Regions from separate parts of the Streptomyces sp. NPDC014764 genome, predicted to be linked through region 3. Evidence: riboswitches for the same ligand, from Rfam matches in the RefSeq annotation. Region 3 holds a riboswitch; each other region holds the start of a gene.
The links. A riboswitch is a leader RNA that binds a small molecule or an ion and turns the genes downstream of it on or off. The one in region 3 is predicted to bind cobalamin.
Positions count from the first base shown of each region.

Region 1: it holds a riboswitch for cobalamin, as region 3 does, so the genes downstream of both, ACF1AG_RS07905 (energy-coupling factor ABC transporter permease) here and ACF1AG_RS17790 (ABC transporter substrate-binding protein) in region 3, are expected to answer to the same signal.
Region 2: it holds a riboswitch for cobalamin, as region 3 does, so the genes downstream of both, ACF1AG_RS01880 (prenyltransferase/squalene oxidase repeat-containing protein) here and ACF1AG_RS17790 (ABC transporter substrate-binding protein) in region 3, are expected to answer to the same signal.

Region 1 covers NZ_JBIBXY010000002.1:630,178-640,505, reverse strand. Annotated here, with positions in the region: gene ACF1AG_RS07920 (ATP-binding cassette domain-containing protein) at 1-509, opposite strand, end outside; gene cbiQ (cobalt ECF transporter T component CbiQ) at 506-1,255, opposite strand; gene ACF1AG_RS07910 (energy-coupling factor ABC transporter substrate-binding protein) at 1,262-1,633, opposite strand; gene ACF1AG_RS07905 (energy-coupling factor ABC transporter permease) at 1,630-2,340, opposite strand; cobalamin riboswitch at 2,370-2,553, opposite strand; gene ACF1AG_RS07900 (ABC transporter substrate-binding protein) at 2,745-4,337, shown strand; gene ACF1AG_RS07895 (ABC transporter permease) at 4,382-5,350, shown strand; gene ACF1AG_RS07890 (ABC transporter permease) at 5,347-6,237, shown strand; gene ACF1AG_RS07885 (ABC transporter ATP-binding protein) at 6,234-7,226, shown strand; gene ACF1AG_RS07880 (ATP-binding cassette domain-containing protein) at 7,219-7,878, shown strand; gene ACF1AG_RS07875 (hypothetical protein) at 7,916-8,980, opposite strand; gene ACF1AG_RS07870 (hypothetical protein) at 9,181-9,690, shown strand; gene ACF1AG_RS07865 (SMI1/KNR4 family protein) at 9,734-10,328, opposite strand, start outside.
Region 2 covers NZ_JBIBXY010000001.1:405,004-415,331, reverse strand. Annotated here, with positions in the region: gene ACF1AG_RS01905 (lytic transglycosylase domain-containing protein) at 1-124, opposite strand, end outside; gene ACF1AG_RS01900 (ECF transporter S component) at 433-1,281, opposite strand; gene ACF1AG_RS01895 (ATP-binding cassette domain-containing protein) at 1,278-2,942, opposite strand; gene ACF1AG_RS01890 (energy-coupling factor transporter transmembrane component T) at 2,939-4,120, opposite strand; gene ACF1AG_RS01885 (SCO2322 family protein) at 4,113-4,775, opposite strand; gene ACF1AG_RS01880 (prenyltransferase/squalene oxidase repeat-containing protein) at 4,772-5,989, opposite strand; cobalamin riboswitch at 6,098-6,236, opposite strand; gene ACF1AG_RS01875 (TetR family transcriptional regulator) at 6,366-7,016, opposite strand; gene ACF1AG_RS01870 (glycosyltransferase family 4 protein) at 7,224-8,681, shown strand; gene ACF1AG_RS01865 (class I SAM-dependent methyltransferase) at 8,675-9,415, shown strand; gene ACF1AG_RS01860 (prenyltransferase) at 9,412-10,328, shown strand, end outside.
Region 3 covers NZ_JBIBXY010000006.1:291,475-301,802, forward strand. Annotated here, with positions in the region: partial or broken gene ACF1AG_RS17780 (DUF6531 domain-containing protein) at 349-1,580, opposite strand; gene ACF1AG_RS17785 (class I SAM-dependent methyltransferase) at 1,733-2,350, shown strand; cobalamin riboswitch at 2,379-2,500, shown strand; gene ACF1AG_RS17790 (ABC transporter substrate-binding protein) at 2,609-3,574, shown strand; gene ACF1AG_RS17795 (FecCD family ABC transporter permease) at 3,571-4,686, shown strand; gene ACF1AG_RS17800 (ABC transporter ATP-binding protein) at 4,683-5,468, shown strand; gene ACF1AG_RS17805 (glyoxalase superfamily protein) at 5,553-5,885, shown strand; gene ACF1AG_RS17810 (serine hydrolase domain-containing protein) at 6,850-8,142, opposite strand; partial or broken gene ACF1AG_RS17815 (IS5/IS1182 family transposase) at 8,252-8,356, opposite strand; gene ACF1AG_RS17820 (carboxylesterase family protein) at 8,493-10,328, shown strand, end outside.

The DNA of each region.
Region 1 (10,328 bases), on a different contig from region 3:
GTCGGCTCGTCCAGGATCAGCACCCGCGGCCGCATCGCGACCGCGCCCGCGATCGCCGTCCGTTTCCGCTGCCCGTACGACAGCAGGTGCGTGGGCCGGTCGGCGAGAGCGGCGATGTCCAGCGCCTCCAGCGCCTCCGCGACCCGCGCGCGCACCTCCGCGTGCGGCAGCCCGAGGTTCAGCGGCCCGAACGACACGTCCTGCCCCACGGAGGCGGCGAACAGTTGGTCGTCCGGGTCCTGCACCACCAGCTGCACGGTGGTGCGCAGCGCGGTCAGCCCTTTCCGGTCGTGGCGCACCGCACGGCCCGACAGCAGCAACTCCCCGCCATGCGGCCGCAGTCCGCCGCTCAGCAGCCGCATCAGGGTGGTCTTGCCGCTTCCGTTGCGCCCCAGCAGGGCCAGCGCCCGGCCCTCACGCACCTCGAAGTCCAGCCCGGTGAACACCGGCGGCCCCTCCTCGTACGCGAACGACACGCCCCGCAGGGCCACCGGCACCGACTCGCTCACGACAGGGGCCCTTCCAGTACACAGGTGAGGACGGCCAGCGCCGCCAGGAGCGCCGCGCTCGCGGCCGTGAAGCGGGCGGACACCCGGGCCTCCGGCACCAGCACGCGCAGGGTGCCGTCGTAGCCGCGGCCCGCGAGCCCGGTCTGCAGCCGCGCCGCACGGTCGAAGGACCGCACGAACGCGGTCGCGCCGAGCCCGCCGAGCGAACGCCAGGTCGCCGCCCGGGTGGTGTGCCCGAGCCGGGCCGCCTGCGCCGCGTGCACCCGGCGCACCGAGTCCAGCAGCAGAAAACTCATCCGGTACGTCACCAGAGCCACGTCCACCAGCGGCGCCGGCACCCCGGCGCGCACCAGCCGGGGCAGCAGGTCCGACATCGGCGTGGTGAACGCGAACAGCAGCACGCCCAGCGAAGCCGCCGAGGTGCGCAGCAGCAACTCCCCGGCGCGCAGGGGCCCGTCGGGGGCGGGCGACACCAGGCCACCCGGCCCGCCCACCCGCACCAGCAGGGTCAGCGCCCCGGTGACGCAGAACCCCAGCGGCACCCGGTACGCCCGCCACAGCCGCCCGGCCGGCACCCCCGCCGGGCCGAGCAGCAGCACCAACGCGGTGACCAGCACCAGCGGGGCGCCCGGCCACGGGGGCAGTGAGACCGCGAGGGCGGTGAGGCCCAGACCGAGGACGGCCTTGTCCACGGGATGGCGGCGGCGCCAGCGGCTGCTGTGCGCCGCCGCGTCGATCGGCAGCAAGGCCTGTCAGTCCCGTCCGCCGTCGGCGCCGGTGCGTACCTCCGCGTCCGGACCCTGTGCGCCGGCCCGCTCTCGCGCCCGCGCCTCGCCCTGCCGACGTCCGCGCCGCAGCCCGAAGTAGTACGCCAGGACGCCCGCGCCGAGTGCGGCCTGGAGGGCGAACAGCGCCGACTCGATCTCCCCGGACGGCGGTTCGTACAGCGGTGAGAACCACGGCTCGTAGTCCGGGTCGATCTCGGTGATCGCGGTCTCCGCCTCGCCGTCCGCCCCGGCGAACGGCTCCTCCTTGTGGTCGCCGAGCCCGAGCGCCAGCGGGATCACGGCGAGGACGGCGACGAGCAGCAGGAGCAGGGTGTTGATCCTCGCGTTGCGGCTCATCGGGCCACCGCCCCGGCCGACTCGGCGCGCTTGCCTCCGGCGACCGAGGTGACCAGCACCCCGAGCCGGGTCAGCTCGCCCTTGCTGGACTGCACCAGCAGACGCATCACCAGCACGGTCAGCAGCCCCTCGCTGACCGCGAGCGGGATCTGCGTGACGGCGAAGATGGAGCCGAACTTCCCCAGCGCGCCCAGGAATCCGCTGCCCGGGTCGGGGAACGCCAGCGCGAGCTGGACGCTGGTCACGCAGTACGTCGACAGGTCGGCGACGAACGCGCCGCAGAACACCGCGCCCATCAGCGGCACGTCGTACCGGCGCAGCAGACGGTAGACGCCGTACCCGGCCCAGGGGCCGACGACCGCCATGGAGAAGACGTTGGCGCCGAGCGTGGTGAGCCCGCCGTGGGCGAGCAGCAGCGCCTGGAACAGCAAAGTGATGGTCCCGAGCACCGCCATGACCGGCGGCCGGAACAGGATCGCGCCCAGCCCCGTGCCGGTGGGGTGGGAGCAACTCCCGGTCACCGAAGGCAGTTTGAGCGCTGACAGGACGAACGTGAACGCTCCCGACGCGCCCAGCAGCAGCGTGCTCTCGGGATGTTCTCTCACGTCACGGACGAGCGACCGGGCCCCGTGGACGACGAACGGCGCCGACGCGACGCCCCAGGCGACCGCGTGCGCCGGAGGCAGGAAACCCTCGGCAATGTGCATGGCTCAGCAGACCCTCTCCAGCACCTCGTGGATGGTTGACGCGCCTTGGCCGGTCTCCTGGCTGACGGGTACCACCGCCCGTGCTCCGCCTTCCCGGGTCCCGAAGGACCCAGTGGCTGCCCCTGAGGGCCGGAGCCGGACTTCCCGATCACAGTGGCGAGGGCCGCACCGGTATCGCACCGATTTCCCGTCACCAAGGCGTGGTGACAGTAGTCCCCGTCGCGGCCCGGTGACAAGCGGCGACGGGGGCGCGCGGAGGGCGCCCGGCGGCTCGGACCCCGGCGCACACCTGCGCGTTCGGGCAGCCCGGCAGCCGAGGTGACTGGAGGGCCGCCGTCCTGGGCAGGGTCTACCTGCAACTAATATGCAAGAGCGATTTTCCAGCAAGAGGGATGTGAGGTTCGATGACGACCCGACGACGCATACGGGGCGCCGCCGCCGTGCTGGCGACGGCCGCGGCGGTCTCCGCCTGCTCGGCGCCGGGCTCCGGAACCGCGGACGACGCGGCGGCCGGCGAGTCTGTGGTGATCGGCGTCTCCACCGAGCCCGACACCCTCAGCCCGCTCCTCGGCTACGGCAAGGACGGCAACTCCAAGCTGTTCGACGGCCTCCTCGCCCGCAAGGCCGACATGACCCTGGAACCCGCGCTGGCCACGGCACTCCCGCGGATCACGGACGGCGGACGCACCTACACGTACACCCTGCGCAAAGGCGTGAAGTTCAGCGACGGCAAGCCGCTGACCGCACGGGACGTCGTCTTCACGTACCGCACGGTCCTCGACGACGGCACCAACAACACCGCCAGGAGCGAACTCGCGGCCGTCAAGGACGTCCGGGCGGTGGGCGACGACACGGTCGTCTTCACCCTCCACCACCCCTACGCGCCGTTCGCCGCCCGCACGGTCCTGCCGATCGTCCCCGAGCACGTCGCCGGGAAACAGGACCCCAACACCGGCCCCTTCAACACGAAGCCCGTCGGCACCGGACCGTACGTCCTCGTCGACTGGCGCAAGGGTGAGAAGCTCACCTTCAAGGCCAACCCGCACCACTGGGGCGGCGCCCCGAAGGTGAAGAAGCTCACCATGGCGATCGTCGGCGACGACGACGTCCGCGCCACCCGGCTCCGCTCCGGCGACCTCGACGGCGCGGTCCTCCCGCCCAACCTCGCCGCCACCTTCAAGAGCGACGACGACAAGAAGACCTACCGGGCCACCTCCTACGACGTCCGCGTCGTCACCCTCCCCAGCGGCAACCCCGTCACCGGCGACTCCGCGATCCGCCGCGCCCTCGACCTCGCCGTCGACCGGCAGGCCATGGTGGACAAGATCCTCGACGGCGCCGGCCGCCCCGCCTACGGCCCGCTGCCCGTCGACGACCCGTGGTTCGCCGAGGACACCGAGCGCCCGCGCGACCTCGCCGCGGCCGGCCGCATCCTCGACGCCGCCGGCTGGACGAAGGGTGAGGACGGCATCCGCGCCAAGGACGGCCGCCCCGCCCGCTTCACGCTGTACTACCCCTCCGGCGACAAGGTCCGCCAGGACCACGCCCTCGCCTACGCCTCCGACGCCAAGAAGGCCGGCATCGACGTCCGGGTGGAGAGCGCCACCTGGGAGGTCATCGAGCCCCGCATGCACCGGGACGCCGTCCTCGCGGGCTTCGGCAGCACCGGCGACCCCGACTTCGGGCTCTACACGATGCTGCACTCCTCCCTCGCCGGAGACGGCTTCAACAACATGGCCCACTACGACAACCCGGCCGTCGACCGCGCCCTGGAGACCGGCCGCCGCGCCCAGGACCCCGAGACCCGCAGGGCCGCCTACGACGCCCTCCAGCGCGCCCTCGTGAAGGACCCCGGCTACACCTTCCTCACCCACATCGACCACCTGTACGTGCTCGCCGACCGCTGGAAGGGCCTCACCACCCAGACCGAACCGCACGAGCACGGGTTCGCCGCCGGACCCTGGTGGAACGTCGAGGACTGGCAGCCCGCGGCATGACCCACGCCCCCCGGCGAGCCACGACCCGCGCCCCCTGGCGCCCGATGGCACGGCTCACGGCGCGCCGCGCGCTGTACGCCGTGCCGGTGCTCCTCGTCGTCACGTTCGGCGTGTTCGCCGTCGCCGCGGCGTCCCCGTTCGACCCGGTGAAGGCGTACGCGGGCACGGCCGCGCTCGGCGCCGACCAGGAGACCCTGGACCGGCTGCGGGAGAACCTCGGCGCGGACCGGCCGTTCACCGCGCGCTGGTGGGACTGGCTGACCTCCGCCCTCGGCGGCGACTTCGGACAGTCCGCGGTGATGCGCCAGCCGGTGGCCGAGGTCATCGGGGAACGACTGCTGTGGTCCACCCTGTTGTGCGCCGTCGCGTTCGCCGCCGCCGTACTGCTCGGCACGGTCCTCGGAGTACTCGCGGCCCGCCGCCCCGGCTCCCTCGTGGACCGCGCGGTCACCTCCGCCGCCTATGTGCTGGAGGCCGCCCCGGTCTTCTGGATCGCGCTGCTCGCGGTGTGGCTGTTCGCCCTCCAACTGGACGTCCTCCCGGCGGGCGGCCTCACCGACACCGGCAGCGACCGGGTCACCTTCGGCAGCCTCACCGAGCATCTGGTCCTCCCCGCCGGCGTCCTCGCCGTCTCCCAGCTGCCCTGGTTCACGCTCTACGTCCGTCAGGGCGTCGGCGACGCCCTCGCGGAGGATCCCGTGCGCGGGGCGAGGGCGCGCGGCCTGAGCGAACGCACAGTGCTGCTGGGCCACGCCCTGCGCTCCGGGCTGCTGCCGGTGCTCACCCTCATCGGCTCCCGCGTGCCGGAACTCATCACCGGCGCGCTGCTGGTGGAGACGGTCTTCAGCTGGCCCGGCATCGCCTCGGCCACCGTGGAGGCGGCCACGGCTGTCGACTTCCCGCTGCTCGCCGCGCTGACCACGCTCGCCACGGCCGCCGTCCTCGCCGGCAACCTGCTCGCCGACCTGCTCTACGGGCTGATCGACCCGAGGGTGAAGCTGGAGGAGATGTGACGACCGACGTCGACGTGGCGGACGCGAAGCCGGCCTGGCGCGCGCACGGCACCGCCCGCCGCTCCACACACGTCCTGCGCCTGCGTGTCTCCGCCGCCCTGGTCGCCGTGACCGTGCTGGCCGTCTTGCTGGTCCCGCCGCTGGTCCAGCTCGACCAGCAGGCCGTCGACCTGGCCGCCAAGCTGCAACCGCCCAGCTGGGCGCACCCGTTCGGCACCGACGACGTGGGCCGCGACCTGCTGCTGCGCTGCGTCTACGGGCTGCGCGTGTCCTTGCTGGTGGGCGTGGTCGCCGCGCTCACCGCCACGGTGATCGGCACGGCCGTGGGAGCCGCCGCAGGCGCCCTCGGCGGCTGGGCCGACCGTCTGGTGATGCGACTGGTCGACACCCTGTCCTCCGTGCCGCATCTGCTGCTCGGCATCTTCATCGTGGCCATGTTCCGTCCGGGCGTCTGGCCGGTGGTGATCTCCGTCGCCCTCACGCACTGGCTGTCCACCGCGCGCATCGTGCGCGCGGAGGTGCTGTCGCTGCGGTCCCGGCCGTTCGTCGACGCGGCCGTCTCCGGCGGGGCGAGCAGGTGGCGGGTGACCGTACGCCACCTGCTGCCGGGTGTGCTGCCGCAGGCCGGTCTCGCCGCCGTGCTGATGGTCCCGCACGCCATGTGGCACGAGTCGGCCCTGTCCTTCCTCGGCCTCGGCCTGCCCACCCACACCGCGAGCCTCGGCACGCTGATCCAGGGCGCCCGGGGCTCACTCCTCGCCGGCCAGTGGTGGCCCACCCTCTTCCCCGGCCTGTTCCTGATCCTCCCCACCCTGGCGATCGCCGGCCTGGCGGGCGTCTGGCGAGAACGGATCAATCCCCGCCGCCGATCGGAGCTGATGCTGTGACGCCCGCGCCCCTGCTCTCGGTACACGACCTGTCCGTCCGCTTCCTGCTCCCCGGAGGGCGCCGCGTCGACGCCGTGTCCGACGCGTCGTTCGACGTCGCGCCGGGGGAGTGCCTCGCGCTCATCGGGGAGAGCGGGTGCGGCAAGTCCGTGCTGGCGTCCGCACTGCTCGGCCTGCTCCCGGGCAACGCCCGCACCGCCGGCCATGCCCACCTGGGCGACCTCGACCTGCTCACGGCGGACGAATCAACCCTCGCGCGCACCGTACGCGGCCGCCGTGTCGGCCTGGTCCCGCAGTCACCGGCGGCCCACCTCACCCCCGTGCGCACAATCCGTTCGCACATCGAGGAGACGGTCGCCCGCCTCACCGGCGTCCGCGGCCGTACCGCCCGCCGCAAGGCGGCCGAACAGGCCTCGCTGCGCGCCGAGTTCCCCCTGGACCACCTCGACCGGCACCCGCACGAACTGTCCGGCGGGCTGGCCCAGCGCGCCGCGACAGCGCTCGCACTGATCGGCGACGCGCCACTGCTCCTCGCCGACGAACCGACCACCGGCCTGGACCGCGACCTGGTGGACCGCACGGTCGACGAACTGCGCCGCCACGTGGACGACGGCCACGCCCTGCTGATGATCACGCACGACCTGGCCGCCGCCGCGCGCATCGCCGACCGCGTCGCGGTCATGTACGCGGGCCGCATCGTCGAACTGACCCACGCGGACACCTTCTTCGGCACCCCTGGCCCGCGCCACCCCTACAGCCGCGGTCTGCTGGAGGCGCTCCCCGAGCGGTCCTTCACCCCCGTCCCCGGCCTGCCCCCGGAACTGGGCAGTCTCCCGGAGGGCTGCGCCTTCGCCCCCCGCTGCGACCGCGCGACGGACACCTGCGGCGCGCTCCCGCTCCTGGAGAACACCGTCGCCTGCCACCACCCGGCGCCGGCCCCCGCCGCCATCCCTCACGCGACCCGTACCCCGGAGGACACCCGTGCTTGAGCTGCGCGCCGTCACCGCCGGCTACGACCGCCGCGCCCCCGTCGTCCGCGACGCGCACCTCACCGTCGCCCGGGGCGAGGCGGTGGGCCTGCTCGGCCCGAGCGGCTGCGGGAAGTCGACCCTCGCCCGGGTCGCCGCGCTGCTCCACCGGCCTGACGCCGGGGAGGTCGTCCTCGACGGCACGCCGGTCCTCGGTTTCCGGCACCGTGCGCCCCGCGCACAGCGCACCGCGATCGGCGTGGTCTTCCAGCAGCCCCGCCTCGCCGCCGACCCCCGGATGCACCTCGCCGACCTGATCGCGGAACCCCTGCGGGCGACGGGCCGGCGCGCCTCGGCCGCCGACCGCGTGCGGGAACTGGCCGACACCGTGGGACTCACCCCTGACCTGCTCGGCCGCCGCCCGCACGAGGTGAGCGACGGCCAGCTGCAACGTGCCTGCCTGGCGCGGGCGTTGTGCCTGGAGCCCCGCTGGCTGGTGTGCGACGAGATGACGGCGATGCTCGACGCGTCGACCACGGCCGCGTTGGTGCGGGTCGTGGAGGACTACCGCGCGTCGACGGGCGCGGGCCTGCTGTCGGTCGGCCACGACCGAACCCTGCTGAACCGCTGGTGCGACCGTACGCTGCCCTGGGAGGCGGTGGCCGCGGGCTGAGGCCCGGACGGCCGGGACCCGCCTCCCGGGGAACGGGTCACCACATCTGGGTGTCGCCCGCGAGGTCCCCCTCCTCGAGCGGGACGTCGCCGAACTCCTCGTCGGAGACGGCTCCGCCGAAGGCGCCGGTGAGCATGATGGTCATCAGTTCCTCGATGTCCAGCTCGGTCGCCCCGGCGGGCGCCTCGGGCTTCTCACCCTCGCTCACGCGCAGTACCAGCGCGAACTTCTTGACCTTCGCCGACTCCGCCAGCTCGGCGAGATCGACGGACACCTCGGTCAGCTCGCCGTTCTTCAGCGTGAAGTCGGCGCTGACCTTCGTGTTCGGGGCGTCCGCGAAGTCCTTGGCGGTGGGCAGCTCGTCCCCGATCGGCAGGTCGTTCTGCAGCGGCTTCAGCGCCCCGAGCAGCTCGGTCACCAGCGTGCGGAACGGCGCGGTCGCCTTGATGTGCTCGGTGCCGTCCGAACCGCCGGAGGTGGCGAAGTCGACGTTCTGCGCGACGGCCTTCTTCAGCGCGTCCGTCAGCTTCTTCTGCGTCTTGGCGTCGAGGCTGGGCTCGGCGGACGACGACTCGCCGAGGCCTTCCGCGCCGGACATGTTCTTGCCGGTCTCCTCCATCTCCTTCTTGGAGAGCTTGACCCACTCACCTGCGAGGAGCTTCTTGAACGCCCCGGCCTCCGGCGGCAGTTCGTCGGCCGGAGGCATGGGGTTGCCCGACATCTCGCCGAGCGTCGCCGCGTCGACACGGGCGTAGAACCAGTCCCCGACCAGCCGGTACTCGAGGAGGGCGCCGTCCGGACCGCTGAGCTTCATCGCCATCGCCGTGAAGTCCTTCTCCTCGGACTCCTCGATCGGCTTCTTCGAGTGCATCGAGACGCTGATCGTCCCCTCGCTGAGCAGCTCGGCGATCTCCGCGGGCATCTCCTCGCCCGGCTCCGACTGCTCGGCGTCCAGCGCCATCAGTGACTTCGCGTCGGTGTCGAGGTCCAGCTCGAAGGCGATCGAACGCTCCTCGCCGAGCTTCTCGAAGGCGTTGTCCAGCTTCTGTCCGGCGGACAGGTTCTCCACGGTGCCGCAGGCGGCGGTGCCGGCGAGGACCATGCCGGCTACGGCGGTGGTGGTCAGGGTCTTGCGCAGGGCGAAAATGACGATCTCCTTGTCAAGCAACCGGTCCGGTCGTCAGGTCGGACGACCGAACGAGTCGAACGGTTGTATGGCAAAAGCAAGTTCATTGGTGGAAAAGCGCACGGATGCGGCCCGCCCCCCGACTCACCGGCCCGCACACAGGGAAGAACCGGACCATGTCCACTCACACCACGGCCGCCGGAGGAGTCCAGGTCTGCTCCCTCAAACGGGACACCCCGCAGACGATCCCGGCGAACAGCCCCTACACGGTCATCCGGTTCCCCTTCGGATCCGCCGAGTCCAGCGACGCCTTCGCCATGCATCAGGTCAACCAGCCCGACGGCCATGTGATCACCAACTGGGACTCCGACCCCCGCTCCGGCCTGATATGGCCCAGCGTGGCCGGATGGGGCACCCTCTACGCGATGATCCAGTGGGAGGCCGGCAACTACGACGAACTCCGCGACCAGTTCGTCCGCGACCCCCTCGGCCTCACCCCCAACCCCAACGACACCACGGCCACGGAACACCGCCCGCCCAGCCCCGGCATGCAGTGCTGGACCAAGAGCTGGGGCATCTTCGTCAACCCGTCGGTCCCCCTCGCGGTGCGGGCCACCCACGACGACAGCGTGGCCCGCGAGATCGTGCTGGCGGAGTTCAAGCTGGTGATCCACGAGGCGGCGTGAGGGAGCTCGTGGCGCGTGTGACCCCCGGGCGCTCGTCCCGGGGTCACGGCCGCGGTCTCCCGACGGTGATCGTGGCGTAGGAGAATGCCTCTCCCTCCCGCGGCGCGCGGTTCCAGGACCGGGTGGCCAGTTGCGGCAGGATGCCTTCGGTCAGGGCGTGCCGGGGGAGTGACAGGCCGAACTCGTCCTGCACGGCGGCCAGCAGGCGCCGCTCCCGGTCCGCGTCTTCGACGCCGCGCAGGACAAGGTCCGGGTCGAGGGCCGTGGGCACCTGCCCCGAGCGCTCGACATCCGTGCCGCGCAGCGTGATCGCGTACCGCTCCTCACCCCTCTCTGCCGCCGAGAGGTGGAACACCGCAGGGGTGTTGTCGCGGCCGCGGCGCACCCACAACACCACGGCGCGTCCGCCGGACGAGGCGGCGGCGGCCGGGGAGACGAAAAAGGTCCCGGGCCCCGAGGTCCGAGCGGCCGGGTCGAAGCCGAACGCCCATCCTGACCTCGTCCGGCCCACCGCCACCACGGCCCGGTCCTCCCAAGGCGCCGAGTCGTCCCGCTGCCCCCACCTGACGTCGTGGGGGAACCACCCGGCGGGACGGACGGGTGCGGCGGTCAGCCCCGCACCCCCGTCCTCCCCGACG
Region 2 (10,328 bases), on a different contig from region 3:
CCGTGGTCGCGGCCTGTGCGGGCGCGGCGGCGATCAGCGTGCCGCACGTGGCGGCCGTCAGGGCGGCGCCGACGACGGCCTTCTTCGGGGTGGCGACGGAGCGGAGGATGGAAACGGCGGACACAGGCGGCCTTCCGGTCGGATGCAGGGGAGTCGCGGCCCCGCCGTGCGGCGGGGGCATACGTCGGCGCCGCGACCCGTGGGGTTCGTCGGCGCCTGGCGACTGCTCCACAGAAACAAATCACCGGATCGCCCGCAAAGGTCCCCTTTACTACCGATGGTCGGAGATTCTCGTACCGACCTGTCCGCAACGTCCGTTTTGGTGCGCGATGGTCCCGAGTGGGCGCGCGACCGCTCTACGGCCCTCCTTCGTATGTGACGCCGGTCATGTGCGGTGCTTCACCCCCACGCCCACACGGCGCGTACGCACCCTCACCCAGGGGCGTCGTCGAATGTGACCGGCGCCTCGAAAGCGGCCCTGCGGGTGGCGCGGCGCAGCGCCCGCAGCACCGTCGCGCCGACGGTCAGCGTCAGCACCACCGTGATCACGGCCCGCCCCAGGTCCCAGCCGAGGGAGGTGGCCAGGCAGTACGCGACGAAGCGGGCCAGGTTGGCGGCCACCGGGTCGTCGCCGTCGAAGGCGATGTTCGAGGCGAGCGAGCTCATGAAGGTCCAGCCCGCCAGGTTCATCACCGTGCCGTAGGCGAAGGCGGCGAGGAAGCCGTAGACGGCGAGCATCCACACCTCGAGGCGGCCCCGCAGCCGGTCCGGGCCGGGCAGGAAGCCCGCGCCCATGGTGAACCAGCCCATCGCCAGCATCTGGAACGGCAGCCAGGGGCCCACCCCGCCGGTGAGCAGCGCGGACGCGAACATCGTGACCGAGCCGAGGGCGAACCCGAACCCCGGGCCGAGGACCCGGCCGCTGAGCACCATCAGGAAGAACATGGGCTCAAGACCGGCGGTGCCCGCGCCGATGGGACGCAGGGCCGCGCCCGCCGCCGCGAGGACGCCGAGCATCGCCACCGCCTTCGCGCCCAGGTTCGACTCCGAGAGGGCAGCCGCCACCACGGCGACCAGCAGCACGAGCAGCCCCGCGAAGAGCCACGGCGCGTCCCCCTCGTGCGCGTTCACCGCCGACTCCGGCGGAGCGAGGAACGGCCAGCCGAAGCCGGCCACGCCCACCGCGCTCACCAGGGCCAGCGCCAGCCAGGTGCGGGGGCCGAGGCGCAGGGCGCGGGCCTGCCGGTCCACGGGCCGTGCGGGTGTCGTCGGCGCGCTCATCGCTCCAGCGCCTCCTTCACCTGGGCGACCGTGAGCCAGGGCTGCGGCGCCAGGATCTTCGCCACCTGCGGGGCGAACGCCGGGGACGCCACGACCACCTCCGCCGACGGGCCGTCCGCGATCACCTCGCCCTCGGCGAGCAGCACCACCCGGTGCGCCAGCTCCGCCGCCAGTTCCACGTCGTGCGTGGCCATGACGATGGCGTGGCCGTCGGCGGCCAGCCGGCGCAGGATCGCCGTCAGCCGGGCCTTCGCGGCGTAGTCCAGGCCGCGCGTCGGCTCGTCGAGCAGCAGCAGGGGCGGCCTCGCGGTGAGCACCACCGCGAGGGCGAGCGTGAGCCGCTGTCCTTCGGACAGGTCCCGGGGGTGCATGGTGTCGGCGACCGACGGCAGCAGCTCACCGAGCAGCGCACGGCAGGTGCCGGGGTCCGCCTCCGCGTCACGGTCGGCGGCCGCGCACTCCGCCGCCACCGTGTCCGCGTAGAGCAGGTCGCGAGGCTCCTGCGGGACCAGGCCGACCTTGCGGACCAGGTCGCGGGGGCGGGTGCGGTGCGGGACCGCGCCGCCGGTGCGGACCGACCCGGACGACGGGGCGACCAGCCCGACCAGCGCGCCGAGCAGCGTCGACTTGCCGGCGCCGTTGCGGCCCATGAGCGCGACCGTCTCACCCGGCGAGACCGTGAGGTCCACCCGGGTCAGGGCCTGCACCCGGTCCCGGCGGACCGCGAGGGACCGCGCCTCGGCCACCGGTTCGGCAGCGCCGGTGTCCTCCTTCCTCGCCCGTCCGAAGAGACGCCTCGCCGGGGCAGCCGTCCGGGGAGCGGCGGTGTCCGGCGCGGGCCGCCCGCCCTCCAGACGCTCCCGCAGCGGGGCCGCCCTGCGGCGGGCGTCGCGGACCGTCAGGGGGAGCGGGGACCAGCCGGCCAGGCGGCCCAGCTCGACCACCGGCGGGCAGACCGGGGACACCGCCATGACCTCCGCCGGGGAGCCCATCCACGGCCGCTCGCCGGGGCCCGGCAGCAGCACGACCTGGTCGGCGTACTGCACGACCCGCTCCAGGCGGTGCTCGGCCATCAGGATCGTGGTGCCCAGGTCGTGCACCAGGCGCTGGAGGACCGCGAGGACCTCCTCGGCGGCCGCCGGGTCCAGGGCGGACGTCGGCTCGTCCAGGACCAGCACCTTCGGGTGCGGGGTGAGGACCGAGCCGATGGCCACCCGCTGCTGCTGGCCGCCGGACAGCGTGGAGATGTGCCGGTCCCGCAGGTCGGCCAGGCCCAGCAGGTCGAGGGTCTCCTCGACGCGGCGGCGCATCACGTCCGGCGGAAGGCCCAGCGACTCCATGCCGTAGGCGAGTTCGTCCTCCACCGTGTCCGTCACGAAGTGGGACAGCGGGTCCTGGCCCACCGTGCCCACCACGTCGGCGAGTTCACGCGGCTTGTGGGTGCGGGTGTCGCGGCCGGCGACCGTCACCCGGCCGTGCAGGGTGCCCCCGGTGAAGTGCGGCACCAGTCCGCCGACCGCGCCCAGCACGGTCGACTTGCCGACGCCGGACGGGCCCACCACCAGCACCAGTTCGCCCTCGGGGACCTCCAGGTCGACGTCCCGCACGGCGGGCCGCGCCGCGCCGTCGTAGGTCACCGACACGTTCTCGAAGCGGATCACGTCGTCGGCTCCTTGCGGGGGTCGCGGGCCGCCTCGGGGGCGGGGGTGACGAAGGCGGGCAGCAGACCGAGCAGCACGGCCGCCGCCGGCCACAGGGGCAGGGCGGGCGGCTCCAGCGGGACCACACCGGGGTCGAGACTCCCGGGGTCGAGCGAGCCGGCCAGGATCATGAGGGCCGCCACGGCCGCGCCGGACGCGGAGACCAGCCAGGCGCGGGCGTCCCACGGGTCCGGGCGGTAACGGGTGCGCACGCTGCGCCGCCCGCCGAGCCACAGGCCCGCCAGCGCCGACGCCAGACCGGCCAGCAGCACGGGCAGCCCGTAACTGCCGCCCGCCGCGGTGAGCAGCCCGTACGTCCCCGCGCACACGCCCAGCAGGCCGCCGAGTGTGAGGGCGGCGGTGGTGCGCCGCACGGAGGTCGGCACCTCGGCCGTACGGCCGTACCCGCGCGCGTCCATCGCGGCGGCCAGGGAAACCGAGCGCTCCAGCGCGCCCTCGAGGACCGGCAGGCCCACCTGCACCAGACCGCGCACGCCCTTGTCCGGGCGGCCCCGCAGCCGGCGCGCGGCACGCAGCCGCCGTACGTCGGCGATCAGGTTCGGCGCGAAGGTCAGCGCCACCACCACGGCAACCCCCAGCTCGTACAGGGCGCCGGGCAGCGACTTCAGCAGGCGGGACGGGCTGGCGAGGGCGTTCGCGGCGCCCACGCAGATCAGCAGCGCGGCCAGCCGCAACGCGTCGTACAGGGCGAAGGTCAGGCCCTCCGCGGTGACCCGGCCGCCCAGGCGGATGCCCTGAGCCCAGTCGGGCAGCGGTACCTCGGGCAGCGTGAACAGGGTGTGCGTGCCGGGGATCGGGGAGCCCAGGACGATCGCGAAGGCCAGCCGCAGCACCAGCACGGCGGCGGCGAGCTTCACGAACGCGCCGTAGGAGCGGGCCCACGGGGTGTGCGGGCGGCGGACGGCCACGACGTATCCGGAGACGGTGATCAGCAGGGCGAGCAGCAGCGGGTTGGTGGTGCGGGTGGCCGCCGTCCCCAGCGCGAGGGCCCACAGCCACCACGCGCCGGGGTGCAGGGCGCGGCGCGGGCGCGGCACGGAGACGCCGACGGGCGGCGTCCCCCGGTCCGGGCGCGGGCGGGCGAGGCCCTGACGCCCGGAGCCGTCCGCCTCACGCACGGCGACGGACCTGCCAGACGGCGGCGGCGCCCAGCACGACCACCACCGCGGCGCCCGCGATCAGCCCCACGGAGGGCCCGGAGCCGCCGTCGTCCTGCGCGGAGGCCTCCTCGTCGGTCTCGGCGGCCCCCGTGGAGGCGGACCCCTTCCCGCCCGTGGCGACCTGCTCGCCGCAGCCCTTCGCCGGGTAGCCGGCGATCGCGCACAGCAGTGCGTTGCTGTCGTAGCGCAGCGGCTCGGCGACCGAGGCCAGCGCCTCCGCCGTCGTGGCGTCCTGAGCCATCTGCGCGCAGGCCGTGCGGCCGGCCGGCGGCTTCGCCCCGGACGGGGCGTCGGCGGGCGTGCCGAAGTCGATCACCAGCGCCACTCGCTTCGTGCCGTCCTCGGCGGGCGTCTTCGCGCAGATGGTGTCGAAGTCGGCGGTGCCGCGCGGCTTGGCCGCGTCGCCCGAGTCCTCGCTGACCGAGAAGCGGAAGCCCAGCACGTCGCCGTCCGCGGGCCGCGACATCGAGGGGCCCACGGTGGCGTACGTCCACGCTGAGCCGTCCCGCTCCCAGAAGGACCAGTAGCGGTACCCGGCGGCCTGGGCCTGGCCGGCGCCCGCCAGCAGCGGCAGCAGCGCGGCCAGGAACAGCACGGTGAGGCGGCGGGTCACGGCTGCTGCCTCTTGGTGCGGTTGCTGATCAGGAAGCCGATGCCGATGCCCGCGACCAGGCAGACGCCGACGAACCACCACACGCCGAACGGGGAGTCCGAGTCCTTCTCGTCCTCGGCCTTCTCGGTCGCCTTCGCGGTCTTCTCGGGGGCGGCCGGGCCGGCGGCCCGGAGCTGCTTCACCAGGTCCGTGCCGCCGAAGTCGCGCGGGTCCGCGCCGGTCGCGTGGGAGGCGAGGATCAGCTGCGCGTAGGCGCCGGGCCCGCTCTGCGCGGCCCAGTCGGCGGCGTTCTTCTCCAGCCAGGCGTACGACTTCTCCGCCTGGGCCGTGTCGCCCTGCGCGGCGAGTGCGACCACCGCGTCGGCGGTGTTGCCGAAGTCGGGCTGGTCCGCGGCGCCGGGCGTCGAGGCGAGCAGGTACCCCTTGGCGGCGAGCGCGCCTGCCAGGTGCGCGGCGCCGTTCGCGGCGGCCTGCGCCGGGGTGGTCGCCTCGACGCAGGAACCGGCGGCGCCGTCGCCCTTGCCGGGCTCGACCAGCAGGCCCTTGCCGAGCGCGCCGAGCACGCCCGCCGCCGTCGCGTCCGCGTTGGCCGTCAGCGAGCCGTCCTTCTCCGGCTGGTACGCGAACGCGCCCGCGCCCTCACCGGTGCAGGGCAGCTCCAGGCCGAGCAGCGCGTCGTAGGGGGACTTGCCGCCCTTCCTCACCTCACCCGGCTTCTCGCCGGCGGCGGCGAGCGCGCCGACGACGACGGACGTGGAGTTGGTGTCGCTGGGGCCGCCCGCGGTGTAACCCCAGCCGCCGTCCTCGTTCTGCACGGACTTAAGCCAGCCGACGGCCTTCTCCGTGACGGCGTCGTGGCCGCCGAGCGCGGCGAGCGCCTGCACGGCGGCGGCGGTCTGGTTGGTGTCGACCATGGTCTTCGCGTCGCACGCGGCGGACGGGTCGGCACGGAACGGCGCGAAGGAGCCGTCGGCGCACTGCTGGCCGGTCAGCCAGCCGACGGCGGCCTTAGGCGGCTCGGCGCCGGCGGCGTGCTGGGCGAGCAGGGCGAGCGACTGGCGCCACACCCCGTCGTACTGCGGATCGGTGTCCCCGTACAGCGCGGACGGCAGTGCCTGCGGGGTCGGCGACGGGGACGAGTCGGCTGCGGCCGGTGCGGCGGCGCCGAGGACGGCGACGGCGGCCAGCACCGCTGCGCTGCGGCGGACGTTCATGACGGGCGGGTGCCTCTCCCTGAAGAGGGCCGGGCAGCGCGGGACACCCCGGCGGCTCGGCTCCGTATACCTCGACGGTGCCCGTGCACCGGCGGATGCCGGGCACGTGAGCCGGTCACGATCCGTGCGGGGCATTCCGGCTCACCGTCCCCAGGACGGCTCACGGTTGCGGGTCAGCGCCGGATTCGCACCGGCTTCCCCCCGTACGGCTGTGATACGACGCGGCCACTCTACCCGCCCGTAGAACGGGTGTCCGGGGCGGCCGGGGGCGCGAGGAGAGGCACACAGGCGTGAGGTGACGGGCGTCACGGCGCCCGTGAGCCGTCCCGCACCCGTGGGCGGGTGCGGGCGAGGGGGAGTCGTTGACCGCGTTCCGTCAGTGCTGCCCGGAGCGCGGCGGAGCCGTCAGGTCGATCAGCCGGCACACCGTCTCGATGTCCACGCCCACCTGCTCGATGGAGGCCCGCCCCGACAGCCAGGTGATCAGCGTCGAGTGCCAGGTGTGCCCGATCACCCGGACGGCCGAGAGCTGCTCGGGCGTCGGGTCCGTCAGATCCGTGGCGTCGAGGATGATCGCCGTGGTCCGCCGGAAGACCTGCTCCACCTCCGCGCTCACACTGCGGTCCGCGAAGGTCAGCGCCCGCACCATCGCGTCCGCCAGGTGCGGGTCGCGCTGCATCGCGCGGAACGCCCGCATCAGCGTCCCGGCGACCCGCTCCGCCGCCGTCTCGCCGGCCGGGGGCTTCTTCCGCAGCGTCGCGTGCAGATGCTCCAGCTGATCCTGCATCGTCGCCACCAGCAGATGGATCTTCGACGGGAAGTACCGGTACAGCGTGCCCAGCGCCACCTGCGAGGACTCCGCGACCTCACGCATCTGCACCCCGTCGAAACCGCCCCGCGAGGCCAGCCGCGCGCACACCTCGAGGATGCGTCGGCGCCGCGCCTCCTGCCGCTCCGTGAGCGGGGAGGCCGGCCCGGCGCGCCCGGCGTCCGGCGCCGCCTTGGTCCTGTGGGCTTCCGCGGGCATGGGTCCCGTCCGTGACAGTCGGTGAGGATCGATGATCGGACAGCATGGCACGGCGTCCGCCGTGGCGTGAATCACCTGATCCACCGCTGCCGACGTTCTTACCTGCCGGTAGATTCGGTTCCTCCGAACGATCAACTCTGAAACTTGTTCTAGATCGGCGTCCCGTCGTACTGTCGCGGGACAGTGCAGGCAGAAGGGGGTCCCAGAGTGACCGCTGAGGCCAGTCAGGCCGGGCCCTCGGCGGGCCCCGCATCCGACGGCTCGCGACCGCTCCGCATCGCGCTCCTCACCTACAAGGGAAACCCGTTCTGCGGCGGCCAGGGCGTCTACGTGCGCCATCTCTCCCGCGAACTGGCCCGGTTGGGACACCGCGTCGAGGTCATCGGCGCCCAGCCCTACCCGGTGCTCGACGAGGGGTACGACGGGCTGAGCCTCACCGAGCTGCCCAGCCTCGACCTCTACCGGCAGCCGGACCCCTTCCGCACCCCGAAGCGTGACGAGTACCGCGACTGGGTCGACGCCCTCGAGGTCTCCACCATGTGGACCGGCGGCTTCCCCGAGCCGCTGACCTTCTCGCTGCGCGCCCGCCGCCATCTGCGCGCCCGCCGCGGCGACTTCGACGTCGTCCACGACAACCAGACCCTCGGCTACGGCCTGCTCGGCGACCTCGGCGCGCCCCTGGTCACCACCGTCCACCACCCCATCACCGTGGACCGCCGCCTCGAACTGGACGCCGCCGAGGACTGGAAGCGCCGTATGTCGGTGCGCCGCTGGTACGCGTTCACCCGCATGCAGAAGCGGGTCGCCCGCCGCCTGCCGTCCGTGCTCACCGTCTCCGGCAGCTCCCGCGACGAGATCGTCGAGGACCTCGGCGTACGGCAGGACCGCATCCACGTCGTCCACATCGGCGCCGACACCGACCTGTTCTCCCCCGACCCGTCCGTGAAGGTCGTCCCGGGCCGGATCGTCACCACCTCCAGCGCCGACGTGCCGCTGAAGGGCCTCGTCTACCTCGTCGAGGCGCTCGCCAAGGTGCGCGCCGAGCAGCCCGACGCCCACCTCGTCGTGGTCGGCAAACGCCCCGCCGAGGGCCCCGTCGCCCAGGCGATGGAGCGCTACGGCCTCGAAGGCGCCGTCGAGTTCGTCAAGGGCATCTCCGACGCCGAACTCGTCGACCTGGTGCGCTCGGCGCAGGTCGCCTGCGTGCCGTCGCTCTACGAGGGCTTCTCCCTCCCGGCCGCCGAGGCGATGGCCACCGGCACCCCGCTGGTCGCCACCACGGGTGGCGCCATCCCCGAGGTCGCCGGACGCGACGGGGAGACCTGCCTGGCCGTGCCGCCCGGCGACGCGGACGCGCTGGCCACCGCGCTCACCCGGCTCCTCGGCGACAGCGGACTGCGCGCCCGCCTCGGCGCCGCCGGACGCGAGCGCGTGCTGGCCAACTTCACCTGGGCGCGCGCCGCCGAGGGCACCGTCGCCCGCTACCGCGAGGCCATCGGCACCGCCCGCGCCGGCCGGGGCGGGGCCCCGCGCGCCACGGCACCGGCCCCCCAGGCCCCGGCGCCCGAGAACCTCGACCTCGTCCCCGACGCTCTCGCGGACACGGGCGTCGTACCCGTCTCCGCGGCCGACTCCTCCGACCGTGAAAGCAGGGCCACGTGCTGACCGTCGACTTCTCCCGGTTCCCGCTCGCCCCGGGCGACCGCGTCCTGGACCTCGGCTGCGGCGCCGGACGGCACGCCTTCGAGTGCTACCGGCGCGGCGCCCAGGTCGTCGCGCTGGACCAGAACGGCGAGGAGATCCGCGAGGTCGCCAAGTGGTTCGCGGCGATGAAGGAGGCCGGTGAGGCGCCCGCCGGCGCCACCGCCACCGCCATGGAGGGCGACGCCCTCGCCCTGCCCTTCCCCGACGAGTCCTTCGACGTCGTCATCATCTCCGAGGTGATGGAGCACATCCCCGACGACAAGGGCGTGCTCGCCGAGATGGTGCGCGTCCTCAAGCCGGGCGGCCGCATCGCCGTCACCGTCCCGCGTTACGGCCCCGAGAAGGTCTGCTGGACCCTGTCCGACGCCTACCACGAGGTGGAGGGCGGCCACATCCGCATCTACCGTGCGGACGAGCTGCTGGGGAAGATCCGCGAGGCCGGCCTGCGCCCCTACGGCACCCACCACGCCCACGCGCTGCACTCGCCGTACTGGTGGCTGAAGTGCGCCTTCGGCGTCGACAACGACAAGGCGCTGCCGGTGCGGGCGTACCACAAGCTGCTGGTCTGGGACATCATGAAGAAGCCGCTGGCCACCCGGGTCGCCGAGCGGGCCCTGAACCCGGTGATCGGCAAGAGCTTCGTGGCCTACGCGACCAAGCCGCACCTGCCGCGCGCCGAGGCGGACGCCACGTGACGACCTCCCGGCCGGCCGGCGACCCCCGCACCCCCAGCTTCGAACACCTCGTCCTCAACGGCGTGCTGACGCCCGAGGAGGCGGTCCGGACCGTCGCCGGGATCCTCGCAGTGCAGCGGGAGGACGGCGCCGTCCCGTGGTTCCGCGGTCACCACCTCGACCCCTGGGACCACGTCGAGGCCGCGATGGCGCTGGACACGGCGGGCGAGCACGAGGCCGCCGAGCGGGCCTACCTGTGGCTGGCCCGGCACCAGCTCGACGACGGCTCCTGGTACGCGGCCTACGCCGACGGGGACCCGGACGCCGTCACCGACCGGGGCAGGGAGACCAACTTCGTCGCCTACATCGCCGTCGGCGTGTGGCACCACTACCTCGCCACCGGCGACGACACCTTCCTGGACCGCATGTGGCCCGTCGTGTGCGCGGCCGTGGAGTTCGTGCTGGAGCTCCAGCAGCCCGGCGGGCAGATCGGCTGGCGGCGCGACGACGACGGCACGCCCGCCGCGGACGCGCTGCTCACCGGCTCCTCCTCCGTCCACCACGCCCTGCGGTGCGCGCTCGCGATCGCCGAGCAGCGTGAGGAGCCCCAGCCCGACTGGGAGCTGGCCGTGGGCGCGCTGCGGCACGCCATCCGGCGCCACCCTGAGCGGTTCCTGGACAAGGACCGCTACTCGATGGACTGGTACTACCCGGTGCTCGGCGGCGCGCTGACCGGCGCGGAGGCGCGGGAGCGCATCGACGCGGGCTGGGAGCGGTTCGTCGTGCCCGGCCTCGGGGTGCGCTGCGTGGTGCCCAACCCGTGGGTCACGGGCGGCGAGTCGGCCGAACTCGCCCTGGCGCTCTGGGCGACGGGCGAGTCCGACCGCGCGCTGGAGATCCTCCAGTCGATCCAGCACCTGCGCGACCCGGAGAG
Region 3 (10,328 bases):
TCCTCGCACTCGAAGATGCCGAGAACTCGTAACACGATCTTGCTGGTGTGCTGCGGCTGGTCCGGGGGCGCTGTTGAGTAGGTCGCCGGTGCCGAGGTCGTTCACGGGCTACGCCGTAGTCATGCCGGGATGAAGCTCGGCCACCAGGGCGGGACGTTGCCCGGGCACAACGGGGCGGTGTAGGAGTCCGGCATGCCGAGCCAGGTGACAAGGAACCAGGTGAACCACAGCGTGAAGATGAGCCCTGCAGTCAGGGCTGCCCTGCGGTGACGTCTTCCGAGGGTGCTGTGCAGGATCACCCACGGAACCGCAGCGGCGATCCATATGAGAGGCGCAAGAAACAGGCCGGTACTCAAAAAAGTCCTTGCGGCCGTCCGCGGTGGTGAAGTCGTTGGGCAGGTCGGTCCCCGCGACCGTCTGGTACGCCGACACGGACGCCGTCGCGCCCAGCGGCAGCTTCTGGGAGAGGGCGTTGTTGCGGCCGTCCCATCCGTACGTGGTCGTGTTCCCGCCCGTGCCGTCCGCGCCGGTGCCCATGGCGTCGATGGCGGTCTGGGTGAGGTGGTTCTTGTACGTGGCGTGGCGGGAGTGGCCGAGCGGGTCGGTGACCTTGGTGACTTCGCCGTCCGCATCGTGAATGTACTTCGTGGCGTCGCCGTCCGGATCGGTGACCGTGGTCGTCGCCGCATCCGCCGATGTGGCGGCCGTGTAGTCGTAGCGCCAGGTCGGGCCCGTGTGGCCGCTCGACGTCGACTCGGTGGCGCGCTGCATGGAGGTGACGCGGTTGTGGCCGTCGTAGGTGAACAGGGTGACCGTGCCCTCGGGGGTGGTCACCTTCGTCACCCGACGGAGGAGTCGTACTCGTAGGCGGTGGCCTTGCCGGCCGTGTCCGTCACCTTGGCCAGGTTCCCGGCCCCGTCGAGGTCGAGGACGGCGGTGCGGCCTGTGTGGTCCTTGGCCTGCCACTGGTTCGGGTAGGTCTTGACCAGGTCGATCCAACGGCCCGAGCGGGTCTCGGTGAGCTTGAAGCCCTTGTGCTCGGCGCCCTCGTCGTGCTGGTCGACGGTGATCGTGCCGTCGTTCCTGTCCGTCACCCTCGTGAGGGTGCCGTGCTCGCTGTACGTGTCCTTCGAGCCGGACCTGCGGTCGGTCAGGGTGTAGATCCCGTCCGCGTTCTTCCTCAGGTCCTTCGAGTAACCGGCCGGCGTCGTGTACGTGCCGTCGGCGTTGGCCGTGGAGTGCAGCAGCTCGCCGGTGGCGTCGAAGACGCCCACCTCACCGTCCTTCACCTGGAGGTAGCACTCATACGCCTGCCACCACGGCTGCGACACCTTCCCCCACGGGGGTTCCAGGGAGTTGTAGGTGCGGGTCAACTGGAGTCTCTGGCCGACGCCCGCGATGTCGAAGTCCGTGGCCGCCAGCATCAGGTTGCCGGTCGAGACGTTCACCCACGCCACCAGCGCGTCGTTCAGACGGGTGTCGACGATCTGATGCCAGGGCACCTCGCCCTGGCCCTCGGGCAGGTAGTCAGTGGCGACAGCATCTGCCGACCGGACACCGCTTGAGGCACTGCGCCGCAGCCCTCGCTCCGACGCCGTGGTCTTCGGCCAGCAGCCGCTGGCCGCGCGCCTGCGCGAGCGGCGTGCTGGGTGGGCAGTTGTACAACCTCTGCGGACAGGCCGGATGCGGACCCGGGGTGTTCACCGTGCCGCTCGCCCGTCGCGGTCACCGCGTGACCGGAGTGGACCTGAGCCCGGCCATGCTGGACCGGGCACGCAAGCGGTCGGCCGACGCCGGTGCGGAGGTGACGTACGTGCGGGCCGACGCCCGCGAGTACGAGGCACCGGGTGGCTTCGACGTCGTCCTCGACATGTTCACCTCCTTCGGGTACTTCGAGGACCCCGCCGACAACGCGCGCGTGTTGCGCACCATGTACACCTGCCTGGCTCCCGGCGGCAAGCTCGTCCTCGACCTCACCGGGAAGGAGCTCCTGGCCCGCAGGGTCACCCCGCCCAAGGTGGTGCGGCGGGGCGACGACCTGATGGTGCAGACCGACACCGTGCTGGACGAGTGGGCGCGCCTGCGCAGCGAGTGGGTGCTGGTCGCTGGTCCGGGGCGAGCGAGTGACGCGGGCCACCTTGACGTGGTTCGCGTACAGCGCGGTGGAGCTGCCGCGGATGGCCGAGGAGACGGGTTTCGGCCGCGTGGAGGTCTTCGGCGGGTTCGACGGGCGCCCCTACGACGAGAGTGCCGAGCGGCTCGTCCCTCGGGCGGTCTGCGAAGCGTGAGGGAGGCAAAGGGCGTGCGGCCGGGTCCGCACGCCCTTTGCCGTCGGCTCGGAGGACCGTAGGATCACCTGGTCATCGCCGCGACGGGAGACAGGAAGCCGGTGCGAATCCGGCACGGTCCCGCCACTGTGACCGGGGAGCGCCCCTCCGACATGCCACTGCGCACCGCGCGGGAAGGCGGAGGGAACGTCGATCCGGGAGTCAGGACACTGGTCCGTCGCGGGCCCGATCCGAGGAGCGCGGACTCCAGGAGGCTTCACGTGTCCCAGCTGTTCACCCCTGCCCGCACGCGCGGGTTCCGTCGTGCCACGGCCGCTGCCATGGCACTGTCGTCCATGCTGCTGACCACCGGCTGCGGTGCGTCCGACGAGGGCGGCGGGGACGCGAAGGCCACCGCAGCCGCGTCCGAGGGCTTCCCGGTCACCGTCGACAACTGCGGCGTGAAGACGACGTACGACAAGCCTCCGTCTCGGGTGGTCACCATCCACCAGCACCCGGCGGAACTCATGCTCGCCCTCGGCCTGAAGGACCGCATGGTCGGCACGGCCTTCCCCGACTCCGCCGTCCTGCCCGAGCTGGAGAGGGACTACGAGTCCGTACCGGAACTGGCGGAGAGGGAACCGTCCTTCGAGAAGGTCCTGGACGCCGAACCCGACCTCGTCTACGGCGGCTACGGCAGCGCCTTCGACGAGAAGGAGGGCCGCTCCCGCAAGGCGTTCGCCGACGCGGGCATCGACACCTACCTCAACCGCGAGTACTGCGGCGGGAAGCGGGTGACGATGAAGGACACCTACGACGAGATCCGCACCATCGGCACGATCTTCGGCGTCCCGGACCGGGCCGACGACCTGGTCACCGACCTCGAGGTCCGCGTCGCCAAGGCCGCCGACAAGGTCCAGAGCGAGCCCGAGCTGTCCGTCTTCGTCTACGACAGCGGCGACAAGAGCGCCTTCACCGCGGGCGGCAAGAGCCTGGGCACCGAGCTTATCCGGCTGGCCGGCGGCGAGAACGTCTTCGCCGACCTCGACGACGTCTTCGGCGACGTCTCCTGGGAGCAGGTCGTCGAACGCAAACCGGAAGTCATCGCGATCTACGACTACGCGGGCGCCGGAAGCGTGAAGGAGAAGAAGGAGTACCTGCTCTCCCAGCCCGCGCTCGCCGACGTACCCGCCATCAGGAACAAGCGGTTCGTCGTCCTGCCGCTGACCGCCACCCTGGTCGGCATCCGCTCGGCCTACGCGGTCGAGGACCTGGCCCGCGGACTGCACCCCGAGAGCTTCCGGTGACCCAGGCCGCCACGGGCACGCCCGCCGAAGAGGCGGCGCCTCGGCGGAAGACCACCAGGCCGGAGACAGGCCGTACACGGCTGGCCGTCACACTGCTGGCACTCACGGCGTTGCTCGTCGTCTCCGCCACGGCGGGCCTCGCGATCGGCTCCGTCCGGGTGCCGCCCGGCCAGGTGTGGGGCATCGTGACGCACGCGCTGGGCGCCGACTGGCAGCAGCCGGACTGGTCGCGGGCCCGGGAGACCATCGTGGTGGACGTGCGGGCGCCGCGGGTGCTGCTCGGTGCGGTCACCGGCGCCGGCCTGGCGGTCATCGGTACGGCTCTGCAGGCACTGGTGCGCAACCCGCTCGCCGAGCCGTACCTGCTCGGCGTCTCTTCGGGGGCGTCGCTCGGCGCGGTCTCCGTGATCGTGTTCGGGGTCACCTTCTTCGGGCCCCTCTCCCTGTCGATGGCCGCCTTCGTGGGCGCCCTGGGCGCGCTCCTGCTCGTGTACGCCACCGCCCGCACCGGCGGACGCATCACCTCGGCACGGCTGGTGCTGTCCGGAGTAGCGATCGCGGCGGTACTCACCGCAGTCCTCGATCTGCTGCTGCTCACCACCGCCCGGGGCAACGAGGCCCGCGCGGTCCTCGCCTGGACCCTCGGCGGTCTCGGCGGCGTCAACTGGGGCTCGCTGTGGCTGCCGAGCACGGCCCTCCTGCTCGGCATCGGCGTCCTCATGATCCAGGCCCGCAACCTGAACCTGCTGCTGGCCGGCGAGGAGGCGGCCACCACGATGGGGCTGGACGTGGCCCGGTTCCGCGCCCGCCTGTTCGTCCTGCTCTCCCTCGTCACGGGTGTGCTGGTCGCAGCGGCCGGACCGATCGGCTTCGTCGGCCTGATGATGCCCCACATCGTGCGCCTGTTCGTCGGCGGCGACCACCGCCGGGTCCTGCCGACGGCGGCACTCGGCGGAGCGGTCTTCCTCATCTGGTCCGACATCGCCGCACGGACCATCGCCGCACCGATGGAAATACCCGTCGGCGTGCTCACGGCCCTGTGCGGCGGACCGTTCTTCCTGTGGCTGATGCGCCGGGACGCCCGACGCGGCACCGACCGAGGAGTGGCATGACCGCGACCGAACTGAGCGTCGACGGCGTCACGCTCACCGCCGGAGCCCGCCACCTGGTCCGCGACGTCTCCCTGACCGCCCGCCCGGGCGAGACCATCGGGCTCGTCGGCCCCAACGGCAGCGGCAAGTCCAGCCTCCTGCGCACCGTCTACCGCGTCCTGCGCCCCGACACCGGTCAGGTCCGGGTCGACGGAGGCGACGCCTGGTCGCTTCCGGTGCGGCAACTGGCCCGCACCGTGGCGGCGGTGGTCCAGGACTCGGCCGCCGACTTCGACCTCGCCGTCCGCGAGGTCGTCGCCATGGGCCGCACCCCGCACAAACGGCTCCTCGCCGGCGACACCCCCGAGGACGCCGGCCTCATCGACTCCGCGCTCCTCGCGGTCGACGCCGTCCACCTGGCCGGCCGCCCCTTCGACCGGCTCTCCGGCGGCGAGCGCCAGCGCGTCCTCATCGCGCGCGCCCTCGCCCAGCAGCCCACCCTCCTCGTCCTCGACGAACCCACCAACCACCTCGACGTCCGGCACCAGCTGTCCGTGCTCGACACCCTGCGCCGTCTGCCCGCGACCGTGCTGCTCGCCCTGCACGACCTGAACCTGGCCGCCTACTACTGCGACCGCCTCTACGTCCTGCACCACGGCGAGGTCACCGCCTCCGGCCCACCCGCCGAGATCCTCACCCCCGGGCTCCTGGCCGAGGTCTACGGAGTGGCGGCGGAAGTATCCACCCATCCGCGCACGGGCGCCCCGCAGGTGACGTTCCTCCCCGAAGAGCCACGCAACTGAAGGCCCCCGACTACCGCGTGCGTCCGCGCGACCTGGTGCCGCATCGGGCGACGAACACCCTGGACGATCTGCGACGATGACGCCATGGACGAGGGCGTCATTCCCATTCTTCGCGTCGAGGACGCCGCTGCGGCGGTCGCCTGGTACGAGCGGCTGGGCTTCGCCAAGCAGTGGGAACACCGCTACGAACCGGGGCTTCCCGCGTTCGTCGAGGTCGCCCGGGGCGGGGTGCGGTTGTTCTTGTCGGAGCACAAGGGCGATGCCAGTCCCGACACGCTCGTCTACCTCCGCGTTCGTGATGTCGAGGCCATTGCCTCCGAGTTCGGGGTGCAGGCGAAGGACGCTCCGTGGGCGCGTGAGATTGAGCTGCACGACCCTGACGGCAACCGGCTTCGGATCGGCACGCCGGCGGAATGACACTCACCAGCAGTGCACAACAGGGAAGCTGTGCAGGTGGCTGAGCAAGTACGCGTCCGCGAGACAGATGACAACGACCCTCCACAACATCGTGCGCCGTGGCGAGCGGGCTTCTCACCCGTGCGACATGCGCGAAGCAAGCTGCCGTGAAGCCGCCGACCGGGAGTACGAATGCCAGACTGCCCCGGCCAGATGCTGACTGGATGCTGACGTACCTGATGATTTTGTCGGGTAAGTCAAGAGGCTGTCCGGCCAGTGGGGGCCGTGGACGCGATGATCTCCCGCGACACCGCGGCTCTGCGCTCAGCCGCGTGGACAAGAGGCCCGCTCACCCGACCACTGGAAACTCGCTCCCACAATCGGCCCGTGGGACTCCATGAGCTGCGTCGGCGAGCTGCCGGCCACCGTGAAGACTCATGGGCCGACCCCTCCCTGCCGCCGGCGATAGCCGGCGTGATCCGCGCCCCACGGCCGGCTGCGCGCCACCGAGGCCAGGGGCAGCGCAGCGGTTCGGCGAGGACCCAGTCCCGCCGCGCGTGCACCTGGTGGACGCCGAGGCAGACGTCCCGCACACGGGCAGCAAGGAGGAACGATGACAGCACGCCTCGAAACGATGGTCCGCACCGGCACGCGGATCTCCGAGCAGTCAGCGGTGACCGGCGTGGAGTTGCCGGCGGGGCCAGGAACTGCTGCCGGATCTCGCAGTTCTGGCGGCCGGGGGCGATTGCGAGGGGCGTGTCGGCCCGCTGGGGCAGCGTCCCGGCTCGGTGGCGAGGGGCCTGACCGACCACCGCGACGTCGACCGCGCCGAGGTGATCGCCGATGCCCAGTCCGCCGGCCGCTACCGCAGGATCCGCCGTCCGCTGGTGATCGCCGATCCGGACCGTCTGCTGATCGCCACCCGCGCCGGCGGCAGGGCGGCCGGACAGCAGGTCGACATCCGGCACCTGAAGCCCCCGGAACGCTACCGGCTGTTGTGGGGGGTGGCCGACGGCCTGGAGCCGGCGATGTCCTGGGTACCGGCGCACAGGGCGCGGTCCACAAGCCCGCGGACGGCCCGCTCGGCGGCGAGCAGCTGCTCGCCGCTGCCGGTGCCGTTGGCGACGACGACGACCGAGCGGCGCCCGTCTGCGGAGAAGCCGGTGCGCACCGTGAATCCCTCCAGGTCCCCTCCATGGCCCCAGGTATCGCCGCCGCAGGTCAGCGGCTGCTGCATCAGTCCCAGGCCGTACCGCAGGCCGGGAAACCCCACCTGGAAGTTGTCGCTGACGGGCACGGTCCTGCGCATCTCCGCAAGCTGGGCGGGAGGCAGCAGGCGCCCGCCGAGCAGGGCGGTGAAGAAGCGGTCCACGTCTCGTTCGGTGCCGACAAGGGCAGCGGCCGCGTCCACTTGGGAGATGTTCCTGGCCGTGGTGTCGGTCCAGGTGACCGAGCCGGGGAACAGGTGGTAGGTGTGGGCGTGCGGCGGCTTCAGGTACGGGTCGTCGCCTGGGGCGTAGGTGCCAGTCAGGCCGAGCGGCCGGACGATGCGGTCGCGTACCTCCTCGGCCCAGGGCCGCCCGGTGGCCTTCTCGATGACCATCCCGGCGAGGACATAGCCGATGTTGGAGTAGTTCCAGTCGGGCTTGGGCGCATCGGCCGGTGCGGGTGGGAAATCCGGCCGGTGGCGCACCGCGCCGGCGACCAGTTGCTCGGCGTCCCAGTGGTCAAATCGTGTCCGCTCAAAATCAGCTGCGGTGTTCCCGGTGTCCTCTTCGGGACCGTAGTTGTGGATGCCGCTGGTGTGCTGCAATAGATTCCTGACGGTGATGAGGCTGCCATCGTTGCCGTTGCCGCTCACCACACCCGGCAGCCAGCGCTCGACGGTGTCGTCCAGGGACAGGCGGCCCTCGGCGACGAGTTGCAGCACCACGGTGGCCACGAACGTCTTGGTGACGCTGCCGATCCTGAACTCCGCCCCGCGGGGCACTGGGCGGCCGGTGTGCAGCTCGGCCTTGCCCGCTCGGGCGTGTACTGTGCGGGCGCCGTCACGCACCCGCACTGTGATGCCGACGAACCCACCCTCTGCAAGGACGCGGGCCGTCTCGCGTTGGAGCTGCCGGGAGGTGAGCCGGCCGGCCGCGGAGGCCGCGGTGTCCGCAGACGCCGGGTGGGGGGCGGCCGCAGTACCAGGCGCGAGTGCCGTGGACGCGACGGCGCCGGCGAGGAGAGCGGCGGTGGCAAGGCGGGCCCGCGAGGTCTTCCGTATTGCCTTCATGCCTTCACACTCTGTCGCGGCGGGTCGGCTGCGCCCATGGCGGCAGCCTCCGAGCGGGTGTGGGGACACCCCCATGGCTCAGGCCGGGCCAGCCGAGTAACACGTTGTTTCACTTGGCGAGTCGGCGGTGGGCGATGAGGGCTGCGGCTATGCCGACGAAGGCGAGGAAGTGTTCGGCCTTGCGTTCGTAGCGGCGGTGCAGGCCGGCTGTTCCCGGACTCTTCGCGGTCTGCTCGGGCGAGCCGCCGACGCCGGAGCCGTGTGCGCGCGTGGGTTACAGTGGACCAGAACTTGACACGTCAACTAAGCGCCCGGCCCACGCGAGTCCCGAGCGCGAGGCAGCGGTGGACATGAGAAGAAGACAGCGGGCGGTTCCGGCCGCTCAACGCCTCCTCGGCGATCGCCCGCGCGAGCCGCGCGGGCCGAGGCGCTCCGCCTGGAGGTGGATCCCCTTCCTCCCTCTGAGCGCGGCGGCCTTCTCGGTCGCCTGGCTCAACCGCGCACCGTGGTGGGGATGGGGGCTGGTCGTCGCCTGTCTCGTCGCGCTCGGTCTCACCACCCGCTGGTGGCTCCGGGGCCCCGCCCTGCTCAAGGCAGGGGCCTGGTTGCTCGCGGGAGCGGTCCTGTGCACCACTGCCGTACTCGCCTACCCCCCGGCGGAGAACCGCGCCGCCGGGAGCGCCGATCCCCGGCCGTCCCGGACCGTTCCCACGCGGGAGGGGCCGGTCAGGGGGGTCCTCAACGACGAGCGCGACGTCGAGATCTTCGCGGGGGTCCCCTACGCCCGGCCTCCCGTCGGCGACCGGCGATGGCGACCGCCGCAGCCTCCCGAACCGCGCTCGGATCTGCTCACCGCCGACCGGTTCTCCGATGTTCCCGTCCAGGGCACGTCCACCTTCCTCACCCGCGCGCTGTCCCAGGTGGTGGAAGCACCGCTGGAGGGGACCCTCCTCAATCCGTATCCGGTGAGTGAGGACAGCCTGTACCTCAACATCTGGCGCAGCACCCACCCCTCGGCGGCGAAGCTTCCCGTCATCGTCTACATCCCCGGCGGCGGATTCGCCACCGGCTCCGGAGCCCTGCCGCTCTACGACGGCGAGTCGCTGGCGTCCAGAGGCGAGGCGATCACCGTCACGATCAACTACCGCCTCGGCGTGCTCGGCTTCCTGTCGCACCCCGGCCTCGCCGAGGAGTCCGGTGTCGGCGCCTCGGGCAACTACGGGCTGCTCGACCAGATCGCCGCCCTCCGGTGGCTGCGGCAGAACATCGCGGCATTCGGGGGCGACCCCGAGCGTGTGACGATCGCCGGCGAGTCCGCGGGCGGTGAAAGCGTCTGCATCCTCGGCGCGACGCCCCGTGCCAAGGGACTGGTGCACGGTGTCATCGGCGGCAGCGGAGCCTGCATGGGGACGCTCGGCGACACCGACCGAGGCGATCAGTACGACACCCGGCCGGCGGCGGAAGCGGCGGGGACGGACCTGAGTGAGCGGTTGGGCGGCGCCACCGTGGAGGAGATGCGCCGCATGCCCGCGGACCGGGTCGTGGAAGCGGCCGAACCCCTGAAAGGTCACTGGCGCCCGTCCGTCGACGGGTACGTCCTCGACCGGGTGCCCGCGGACATCTATGCGGCGGGCGACCAGTCGGACGTACCGGTCCTCGTCGGGAGCAACGCGGACGAGGCCTCCCTCGCTCTGCTCAGTCCTCCGGACGCCGACGTCGACGACTACCGGCAGGCGGTCCGCGAAGAGCACGGCTCTGACGCCGAGTTGTTCCTCCGCCTCTACCCCGGCGACACCGAGGAGCAGGTACTCGATTCCCTCCTCCGGGCCGAGACCGACAAGGTGATGACCCGCGCCATGCGCCGATGGGCGATGCTGCAGACGCACTCGGGCAACGCCGACGCCTACACCTACCACTTCACGCACGTCCCCCCGGAGGCCGGTCTGCGACGGTTCGGCGCCTATCACGGGGCGGAGGTGATGTACGCGTACGACAACCTCGGCGAGGACGGCGACGCCGCGTACGACGAGCGTGACTTCACCCTGCGCGACCAGATGAGCGGCTACTGGATCAACTTCGCGCGCACCGGGGATCCGAACGGGCCGGGGCTTCCGCACTGGCCCACCTTCCAGGAGGAGACGGACAAGGTCATGAGATTCGACGCCGGCAGCGCCGTGGCGCCCCGG